DNA from 4 places in the Serratia sp. BNK-23 genome. Region 4 is predicted to be linked to each of the others. Evidence: predicted binding sites of a transcription regulator. Region 4 holds the regulator's gene; each other region holds the start of a gene.
What was found. The regulator CRP, encoded in region 4, controls carbon source genes, mostly activating them, when cyclic AMP is high. The targets are predictions, from matches to a motif close to ATGTGANNNNNNTCACAT.

Region 1 (2,200 bases), 2.0 Mb from region 4:
TGAGGGCCCTGCTCCTTATCTACCTGTGTCTGTTCGTCGGCAACGCGGTGGCGGCGCTGCTGCCGTTCGCCATTCCCGGCAGCATCATTGGCATGCTGCTGCTGTTCGCCCTGCTCTCTACCCAGATTATGCCGGCCAAATGGGTTAAACCCGGCTGCCATTTGCTGATCCGCTATATGGTGCTGCTGTTCGTGCCGATCGGCGTCGGGGTGATGAAATACTACGACCAGATCGTCGCGCATCTGGGCCCGCTGGTTATCTCTTGCCTCATCAGCACGCTGATGGTGTTGGTGGTGGTCGGCTATACCTCACACTATTTTCATCGCGAGCGCCGCATCGCCGGCAAGCCCGACGACACGGAGGGCAATTCATGATCCATGAAATCTGGTGGTCGTTGCCGCTGACGCTGGCGGTCTATTTCGCCGCGCGCTGGCTGGCGCGCAAGCTGAATATGCCGCTGCTCAACCCGCTGCTGGTGTCCATGGCGGTGATCATCCCGCTGCTGCTGCTCACCGGTATTCCCTATGAACGCTACTTTCAGGGCAGCAAAATCCTCAACGATCTGCTGCAGCCGGCGGTCGTCGCGCTGGCCTTCCCGCTCTATGAGCAGCTGCACCAGATCCGCGCGCGCTGGAAGTCGATTATCGCGGTGTGCTTCATCGGCAGCCTGACCGCCATGATCAGCGGCGGCGCCATCGCCCTGTGGCTGGGCGCCACGCCGGAAATCGCCGCCTCTATCCTGCCGAAATCGGTCACTACGCCGATCGCCATGGCCGTCGCGGACTCGCTCGGCGGCATTCCGGCGATCAGCGCAGTCTGCGTCATTTTCGTCGGTATCCTCGGCGCCGTGTTCGGCCATACGTTGTTCAACCTGTTGAAAATCACCACCCACTCGGCGCGCGGCCTGGCGATGGGCACGGCATCCCACGCGCTGGGCACCGCACGCTGCGCCGAGATGGACTACCAGGAAGGCGCTTTCGGCTCGCTGGCGTTGGTGATCTGCGGCATCATCACCTCGCTGCTGGCACCGTTCCTGTTCCCGGTGCTGCTGCGCCTGTTCGGCTGAACAGGGTGAAACTTGCGATACATCTCGCATTTATGTATTTCATTGCATTAATTTCATCAATTAAGAGACATTAATCACACTTTAATGTCTCTGGCCTGCCTAGAATGTTATCCCGTTAACCCGTAGAGAGACTTTCTATGCATCCGCGTTTTCACACCGCTTTCAGCGCACTGCCCGCGACACTGCAATCCGCCCTGCGGCCTTATCTGGACGCGCCAGACTTTCCGGCGATGTTCACGGCCGAGCAAGCGGCGGCGATCCGCACAGGCTGCGGGCTGGACGATGATGCGCTGGCATTCGCGCTGCTGCCGCTGGCGGCGGCCTGCTCGTTAACCCCGATATCGCACTTTCACGTCGGCGCCATCGCGCGCGGGCAAAGCGGCAACCTCTATTTCGGCGCCAATATGGAGTTCAGCGGCGCGCCGCTGCAGCAAACCGTGCATGCAGAGCAGTGCGCGGTTACCCATGCCTGGCTGCGCGGCGAAAAAGCGCTGGCTTCGGTCACCGTCAACTACACGCCGTGCGGCCATTGCCGCCAGTTTATGAATGAACTGAACAGCGGTGGCGAGCTGCAGATCCGTCTGCCGGGCCGCGCGCCGGCCACGCTGGCGGACTATCTGCCGGACGCCTTCGGCCCGAAAGATCTGGATATCGCTTCGCTGCTGATGGACAAGGTCGATCACGGCCACCGGCTGGCGCTGGACGATGCGCTGGCGCAGGCGGCGCTGGCGGCGGCCAATCAGAGCCATGCTCCGTACAGCAACGCCCACAGCGGCGTAGCGCTGGAAACGCAGGACGGCAGCCTCTACGCCGGCCGCTATGCGGAAAACGCCGCTTTCAACCCGAGCCTGCCACCGCTACAGGCTGCGCTGATCCTGCTGAACCTCTCCGGCGGCGACTGCCAGAACATTCGCCGCGCTGTGCTGGCCGAACCGCAGAAGGCGATCCTCAGCCAGTGGGACGCCACCCGCGCCACCCTGGCGGCGCTGGGCTGCCAGAACGTCAGCCGCGCCGCCTTCTAAGCGCCACGGCGGGGCCATCCGGTTCCGCCGTTAACAGCCCCGCCCGCCAAATACAATGCCCCGACGCCGCCAGAGACACTTTCTTTAGTTAAAAAATCATTTGATTGTCGAT
Region 2 (2,200 bases), 330 kb from region 4:
TATTGTTCTTCCAGCTTGCGGCCGACCATCATCTCAATCAGCGAATCTTCCTGCAGCTCGCTCACCGGCCGCTCGGCGATAAACTGCCCGTCGCGGAACACGGTCACGTCGTCGCAGATTTCAAAGATCTCTTTCAGACGGTGCGAGATATAGACGATGCCGCGCCCTTCGGCCTTCAGCTCATTGATCACCTTGAACAGCGAGGCGGTTTCGGTGTCGGTCAGCGCATCGGTCGGTTCGTCCATGATGATCACTTTCGATTCGAAGCTCAGCACCTTGGCAATCTCCACCATCTGCTGATCGCCGATCGACAGCTCGCCCACCAGCCGGTGGCTGCTGTAGCGCAGATTGAGGCGCGCCAGCAAGCGATCGGCCTCGGCGTACATGCGCTTCCAGTCAATGCGGCCGAAACGGTTGACGAACTCGCGGCCGAGGAAGATGTTTTCCGCAATCGTCAGCTGCGGGATCAGGTTCAGCTCCTGATGAATAATGCCGATGCCCGCTTCCTGCGAATCCTTTGGCCCGTTGAACGCCACCTCTTTACCGAGAAAATACTGGCTGCCGGCGTCTTTCTGGTAGATGCCGGTCAGCACTTTCATCATGGTGGACTTCCCGGCGCCGTTTTCCCCCACCAGCGCCATCACCTTGCCGGGATAAACGCTGAGGGCAGCGCCGGAAAGCGCCTTCACGCCGGGAAAGGCTTTATCAATCCCTTTCAGTTGCAGTAAAGGTTGCATAAACGCCTCAGAAAGTTACGCCGGCGCACAGGATCACGTTCGCGTAAGGCGAACACTCCCCGCTGCGGATCACCGCCCGGCTGTGCTCGGTTTGCGCTTTAAACGCCTGATGGCTGATATAGCGCACGCTGATGGTATTGCCCTGGCGTTGGCCCAGTGCGGTCAGTTCAGCCAACAGAGCCTCGTGGAGCGACGGATTCTGTTTCACGATCTCTTCCGCCAGAATGGCGCTTTCTACCTGCATCTCTTGCGTGACCGCCGCGAACACCTGCATGAAGGTCGGCACGCCCTGCGTCAACGCCAGATCGATGCGCTGCGTCGCCGCCGGTATCGGCAGGCCCGCATCGCACAGGGTGAGCTGGTCGGTATGCCCCAGCCGGGCAATCACGGCAGACACGTCAGAATTCAGTAATACGCCTTTTTTCATCTTCTCACTCCGCTAGCGAAACGTTTCGCTCTTTGGGGGAGTTTAAAAAAACGGCAGGGGAAGGCAACCGGGACAATGCAGAAGTGTGATCGTTATCGAAACGTTTCGTTCGCGCACGGAGAAAGCGCAAACAAAAGGGGCTCAGCCATGCTGAGCCCCTGTCAGGCGGATTAGATCTCGACCTGCGTACCGAGTTCGATGACCCGGTTCGGCGGGATTTCGAACTGATCCGGCGCGCGCAGGGCATTGCGGCTCAGGGCGACGAACAGTTTGCCGCGCAGGTAGAGGTACCACGGCCGCTTGGTGAGGATCAGCGATTCATGGGACATGAAGAACGACGTCTCCGACATGCGGCACGGCAACCCTTCCAGCCCGCAGCGGTGGAACACCTCCTCGACGTTCGGCGTTTCGCGCCAGCCGTAGCTGGCCACCACCCGCCAGAAGGTCGGCGACAGCTGCTCGATGGTCACCCGGCGCACGTTGTGCACGTAAGGCGCATCCTCGGTGCGCAGCGTCAGCAGCACCACGCGCTCGTGCAGCACCTTGTTGTGCTTCAGGTTGTGCAACAGCGCAAAAGGAATGACGTTGGTGGCGCGCGACAAGAAGACCGCGGTGCCCGGCACCCGTACCGGCGGCGATTTCTCCAGCGAGGCAATCATCGCCTCCAGCGAGTTGCCGTGCTCATGCAGACGACGCAACAGGCGGAAACGCTCGCTCTTCCAGGTAGTCATAATGATGAACATCACCAGCGCCAGGGTCAGCGGTAACCAGCCGCCGGAGAACAGCTTCAGGGCGTTGGCAGAGAACATCGGCACGTCGATGATCAGCAAGATGGTTACGATGCCGATCGCCAGGAAGCGGTTCCAGTGCCAGTTATTAATCGCCACCGAAGTGACCAGAATGCTGGTCAGCACCATGGTGCCGGTGACGGCGATGCCGTACGCCGCCGCCAGGTTGCTGGAGTGCTCGAAGCCGATGATCACCAGCACCACCGAGATGTACAGCGTCCAGTTGATCACCGGAATGTAGATCTGGC
Region 3 (2,200 bases), 1.9 Mb from region 4:
TTGATGGCTTTCTTGATTTCTTCGTAGGTAGCCGCTTTTTCCAGACGCACGGTCAGGTCAACAACGGACACGTTAGGGGTCGGTACGCGGAACGCCATGCCGGTCAGTTTGCCTTTCAGCTCTGGCAGAACCACGCCAACCGCTTTCGCTGCGCCGGTAGAAGAAGGGATGATGTTCTGGGATGCGCCGCGGCCGCCGCGCCAGTCTTTGTGAGACGGGCCATCAACGGTTTTTTGAGTAGCGGTGGTGGCGTGAACGGTGGTCATCAGGCCTTCAACGATACCGAAGTTGTCGTTGATGACTTTAGCCAGTGGCGCCAGGCAGTTGGTGGTGCAAGAGGCGTTGGACACGATGTCCTGGCCGGCATATTTGTCAAAGTTGGCGCCGCGAACGAACATTGGGGTCGCATCTTTGGATGGGCCAGTCAGAACCACTTTTTTAGCGCCGGCGGTGATGTGTTTACGCGCGGTTTCGTCGGTCAGGAAGATACCGGTCGCTTCAGCAACCACATCAACACCCACTTCGTTCCACTTCAGGTTAGCCGGGTCTTTCTCTGCGGTAACACGGATGGTTTTGCCATTAACAACCAGGTGGCCGTCTTTAACTTCTACCGTACCGTTGAAACGGCCGTGAGTAGAGTCATACTTCAGCATGTAAGCCATGTACTCTGCGTCCAACAGGTCGTTGATTGCAACGATCTCGATGTCAGAACGCTCTTGAGCAGCACGGAAAACAATGCGACCGATACGGCCAAAACCGTTGATACCTACTTTGATAGTCATATATTCCACCAGCTATTTGTTAGTGAATAAAAGGTTGGTTGTAAAATTACAAAAACCTTACCCAGCGTCAAGCGGAATCGTGTCAATACTTGCGGCAAGTCAAACCGGAAGGGTGGTTTTGCACGCTTATTGCACAGTCCATTTGCGCTCGGCCTCATCCGTTATATGGGGACAAGCCGCCAAGTATAAAGTCAGCATACGCAAGATGTGTGATCGTTATCACATATCATCGTGACGTGGCCTTTATGGGCTACAGTTTAGGCCAAAAACCCCTGCAGCGGTGTTAATTTTTTGTTATTATTAATCATTGTTTTCGTTGACATTATCCACATTCAGAGATAAGCACAAATGGCTAAAGAGACAACCCCCGGTCATCCGGTCACGGAACTGAATGAAATCCAACGTTATGTGACGCAACAGCGTGGCACCGAAGCGCCGTTCAGCGGCAAATTGCTGCACAACAAGCGCGAGGGCGTGTACCATTGCCTGTGCTGTAACCAGCCGCTGTTCTATTCCGAAACCAAATACGATTCCGGCTGCGGCTGGCCGAGCTTTTATGAGCCGGTTTCCGCCGATGCAATCCGTTATCTTGATGATAATTCACATAATATGCATCGTGTTGAAATCCGCTGCGGCCACTGCGACGCGCATCTGGGGCACGTTTTCCCTGATGGCCCGCAGCCGACTGGCGACCGCTACTGCGTCAACTCCGCCTCGCTGAGTTTCACCGATGGCGAAAATGGCGACCAAACGGCTGGTTAAGTGGTAATTTAATCAACAAAATCGATTCAGCTAATTATTCATCTGTAAGCGAGAAGGGCTCTGATGGACGTGAAAGATCTGATTGCGGCGATGACGCCCGAGATATACCAGCGCCTGGTGCAGGCGGTTGAGCTGGGCAAGTGGCCGGACGGCGTGGCGCTGACGCCTGAGCAGAAGGAAAACAGCCTGCAGGCGGTGATGCTGTGGCAGTCGATGAACAACGTCGATCCGCAGCACATGAGCATCGGCACCGACGGGCAGATCGTGATGAAGAGCAAGCAAGAACTGAAGCAGCAGTTTGTTGCCGAGCCGCTGGTCAAACTTAAACCGCAGTAAGCTGTCCCTAAAGCGGGGCGATGTCGCATCGCCCCCGTCGATTTACCGTTTCTCGCCTTTTATTCCCAGCGACTCCGCCAGCTGTTGCGCCAGCCGGTTATTGTCGTCCGCGCCGTACTCCCAGAACATCGCTCCCCCCAATCCCTGGCTTTTGATGTACTCGGCTTTGATAGCCACCGAACGCGGGTTCTCGTAGGAGATGGCGAACAGCGGTTTGCCTTCGGCGGATTGCAGCGTCAGGTATGGCACTTTGGCGTCGTCATCCCAGTGTTCGCGAAAACGCTGCTGCGGATCGTTGAGCAATTTGCTGACGATATCGT
Region 4 (2,200 bases):
TTTGGCTTCGAAATAGTCAGCCAGCTCCAGATAGAGCTGGCTGAGAGTCTCGCGCATTGGCTGTTCTTTCCACAGCTTGAACCAGAACCAGGTGAATAAGCCGTACCAGACGGTGCCGATCGCGTACAGCAGTGGCGCCTGCCAGAGGGGTACCGTGCCGGCCGTGCTGAGGGCGAAAATGGCGGCCACCAGCGCCGCTGGCAACAGCCGGGCGTGCAGCGGGCTGATTTCGCCGGTGACGCCAAGCAGCAGCGCCAGGCCCAGCATCAGCGCCGGCAGCGGCACGTGCCACAGCAGTGCCTGTTGCAGCAGCACACTGCTGAAGGCGAACAGCGAGCCGCCGACGATCAGCCGTTTAAAGAAGCGCTTATGCGGCGTGTCCAGACCGGCGATATTGCAGCAGGCGGGCACCAGAGAGAACATCAGGCCGAGCTGCAGCTGGCCAATTAATAAGCCGAACAGCACCGGCAGGCACAACACCAGCGTTTGTCGCAGTGCGTAGTTGATTTCCGGGTGGTAGATCAGGCGGCGCCACATGGCAGAGAGCAGATAAAAAAACGGCGCAGACTGCGCCGTTTCTTCGGGGATTAACGGGTGCCGTAGACGACAATGGTTTTGCCGTGGGCGGAAATCAGGTTTTGATCTTCCAGCATTTTCAGAATACGGCCAACGGTTTCACGCGAGCAGCCGACGATCTGGCCGATCTCCTGACGGGTGATCTTGATCTGCATGCCGTCCGGGTGAGTCATGGCGTCAGGTTGCTTCGCCAGATTCAGCAGGGTTTGCGCGATGCGGCCGGTCACGTCCAGGAAGGCGAGGTTGCCCACTTTTTCGGAGGTGACCTGCAGGCGGCTCGCCATTTGGGCGGACAGACGCATCAGAATGTCCGGATTCACCTGGATCAGCTGGCGGAATTTCTTGTAGGAAATTTCGGCCACTTCACAGGCGGTTTTCGCGCGAACCCAGGCGCTGCGCTCCTGGCCTTCTTCGAACAATCCGAGCTCGCCGATGAAATCCCCCTGGTTGAGGTAGGACAGGATCATCTCTTTACCTTCTTCATCCTTGATCAGCACCGCGACGGAGCCTTTCACGATGTAGTAAAGCGTTTCGGCCTTTTCACCTTGGTGAATCAGCGTACTCTTCGATGGATATTTGTGGATATGGCAATGAGACAGGAACCATTCGAGAGTAGGGTCTGTTTGCGGTTTGCCGAGAACCATTCGCTGTTATCCTCTGTTGTTATCGCTGCCTTGTGTCACAGGGGTCAGAGTTCCCTGTAAAACCCGCCTGTAGCCGCAGTCATGAGCGAGGGCTACCGGCAAGTTTTGAGGCGTGTCATAAAAATACGCTGTCGCTCTAGCATATTAACTTGCCGTAAGCGCTGCAAGCTACATTCTGTTAACATACCGGTAAAGGAGCCTTTCTCTGGGCGTTTCCCTGAAATGCAGTGTCCCGGAAAGATTTATTGCGGCTCTGTTTGTAGCACAGAGTAAGGCGGGTGTCTCGTGTTGTCTCGCTTCAGCATGATTAGCATCAGGTTACGTTGCCTGTTTCTATGCGAAAGCGTACTCTGATTTTAAGAAATCAACCGGAGTGACCAGAATGCAGGCAAGAGTTAAGTGGGTGGAAGGGTTAACGTTTTTGGGTGAATCGGCCTCCGGCCACCAGGTGCTGATGGACGGCAACGCCGGTGATAAAGCGCCCAGCCCGATGGAGATGGTGCTGATGTCGGTGGGCGGCTGCAGCGCGATCGACGTGGTATCCATCTTGCAAAAGGGGCGCAACGACGTGCGCGACTGCGAGGTGAAGCTGACCTCCGAGCGCCGCGAAGAAGCCCCGCGGTTGTTCACCCATATCAACCTGCACTTCATCGTGACCGGCCAGGATCTGACCGACAAGATCGTCGAACGTGCGGTGAACCTGTCGGCGGAGAAATACTGCTCGGTGGCGCTGATGCTCAACAAGGCCGCCACGGTAACCCACAGCTTCGAGATCCGCCAACCGGCGTAATCGAGGCGGAGCGCGGCCGGCGCCGCGCTCAACGCATTTATTCGATCTTCTTGCCTTCCAGCAACCGTTGCACCAGCGGCGCCATAATCAGCTCCATCGCCAGCCCCATTTTGCCGCCCGGCACCACTAACGTATTGATGTGCGAGATAAACGATCCCTGCAGCATCGCCAGCAAGTAGGGGAAGTCGAT

Region 1: cdd (cytidine deaminase) is a predicted target of CRP. The motif match lies at 1,129-1,146, and genes of this name have one in related genera.
Region 2: rbsD (D-ribose pyranase) is a predicted target of CRP. The motif match lies at 1,248-1,265, and genes of this name have one in related genera.
Region 3: msrB (peptide-methionine (R)-S-oxide reductase MsrB) is a predicted target of CRP. The motif match lies at 990-1,007, and genes of this name have one in related genera.

Annotation. Positions count from the first base shown of each region.
Region 1 is NZ_CP179900.1:3,354,433-3,356,632, forward strand. Features, by position in the region: gene ACMGF9_RS15905 (CidA/LrgA family protein) at 1-374, shown strand, start outside; gene ACMGF9_RS15910 (CidB/LrgB family autolysis modulator) at 371-1,066, shown strand; gene cdd (cytidine deaminase) at 1,204-2,088, shown strand.
Region 2 is NZ_CP179900.1:4,998,592-5,000,791, reverse strand. Features, by position in the region: gene rbsA (ribose ABC transporter ATP-binding protein RbsA) at 1-737, opposite strand, end outside; gene rbsD (D-ribose pyranase) at 745-1,164, opposite strand; gene kup (low affinity potassium transporter Kup) at 1,335-2,200, opposite strand, start outside.
Region 3 is NZ_CP179900.1:2,147,984-2,150,183, forward strand. Features, by position in the region: gene gapA (glyceraldehyde-3-phosphate dehydrogenase) at 1-782, opposite strand, end outside; gene msrB (peptide-methionine (R)-S-oxide reductase MsrB) at 1,131-1,544, shown strand; gene ACMGF9_RS10180 (YeaC family protein) at 1,608-1,880, shown strand; gene ACMGF9_RS10185 (glycoside hydrolase family 18 protein) at 1,923-2,200, opposite strand, start outside.
Region 4 is NZ_CP179900.1:198,468-200,667, forward strand. Features, by position in the region: gene ACMGF9_RS00860 (YccS/YhfK family putative transporter) at 1-537, opposite strand, end outside; gene crp (cAMP-activated global transcriptional regulator CRP) at 588-1,220, opposite strand; gene ACMGF9_RS00870 (OsmC family protein) at 1,603-2,010, shown strand; gene ACMGF9_RS00875 (phosphoribulokinase) at 2,048-2,200, opposite strand, start outside.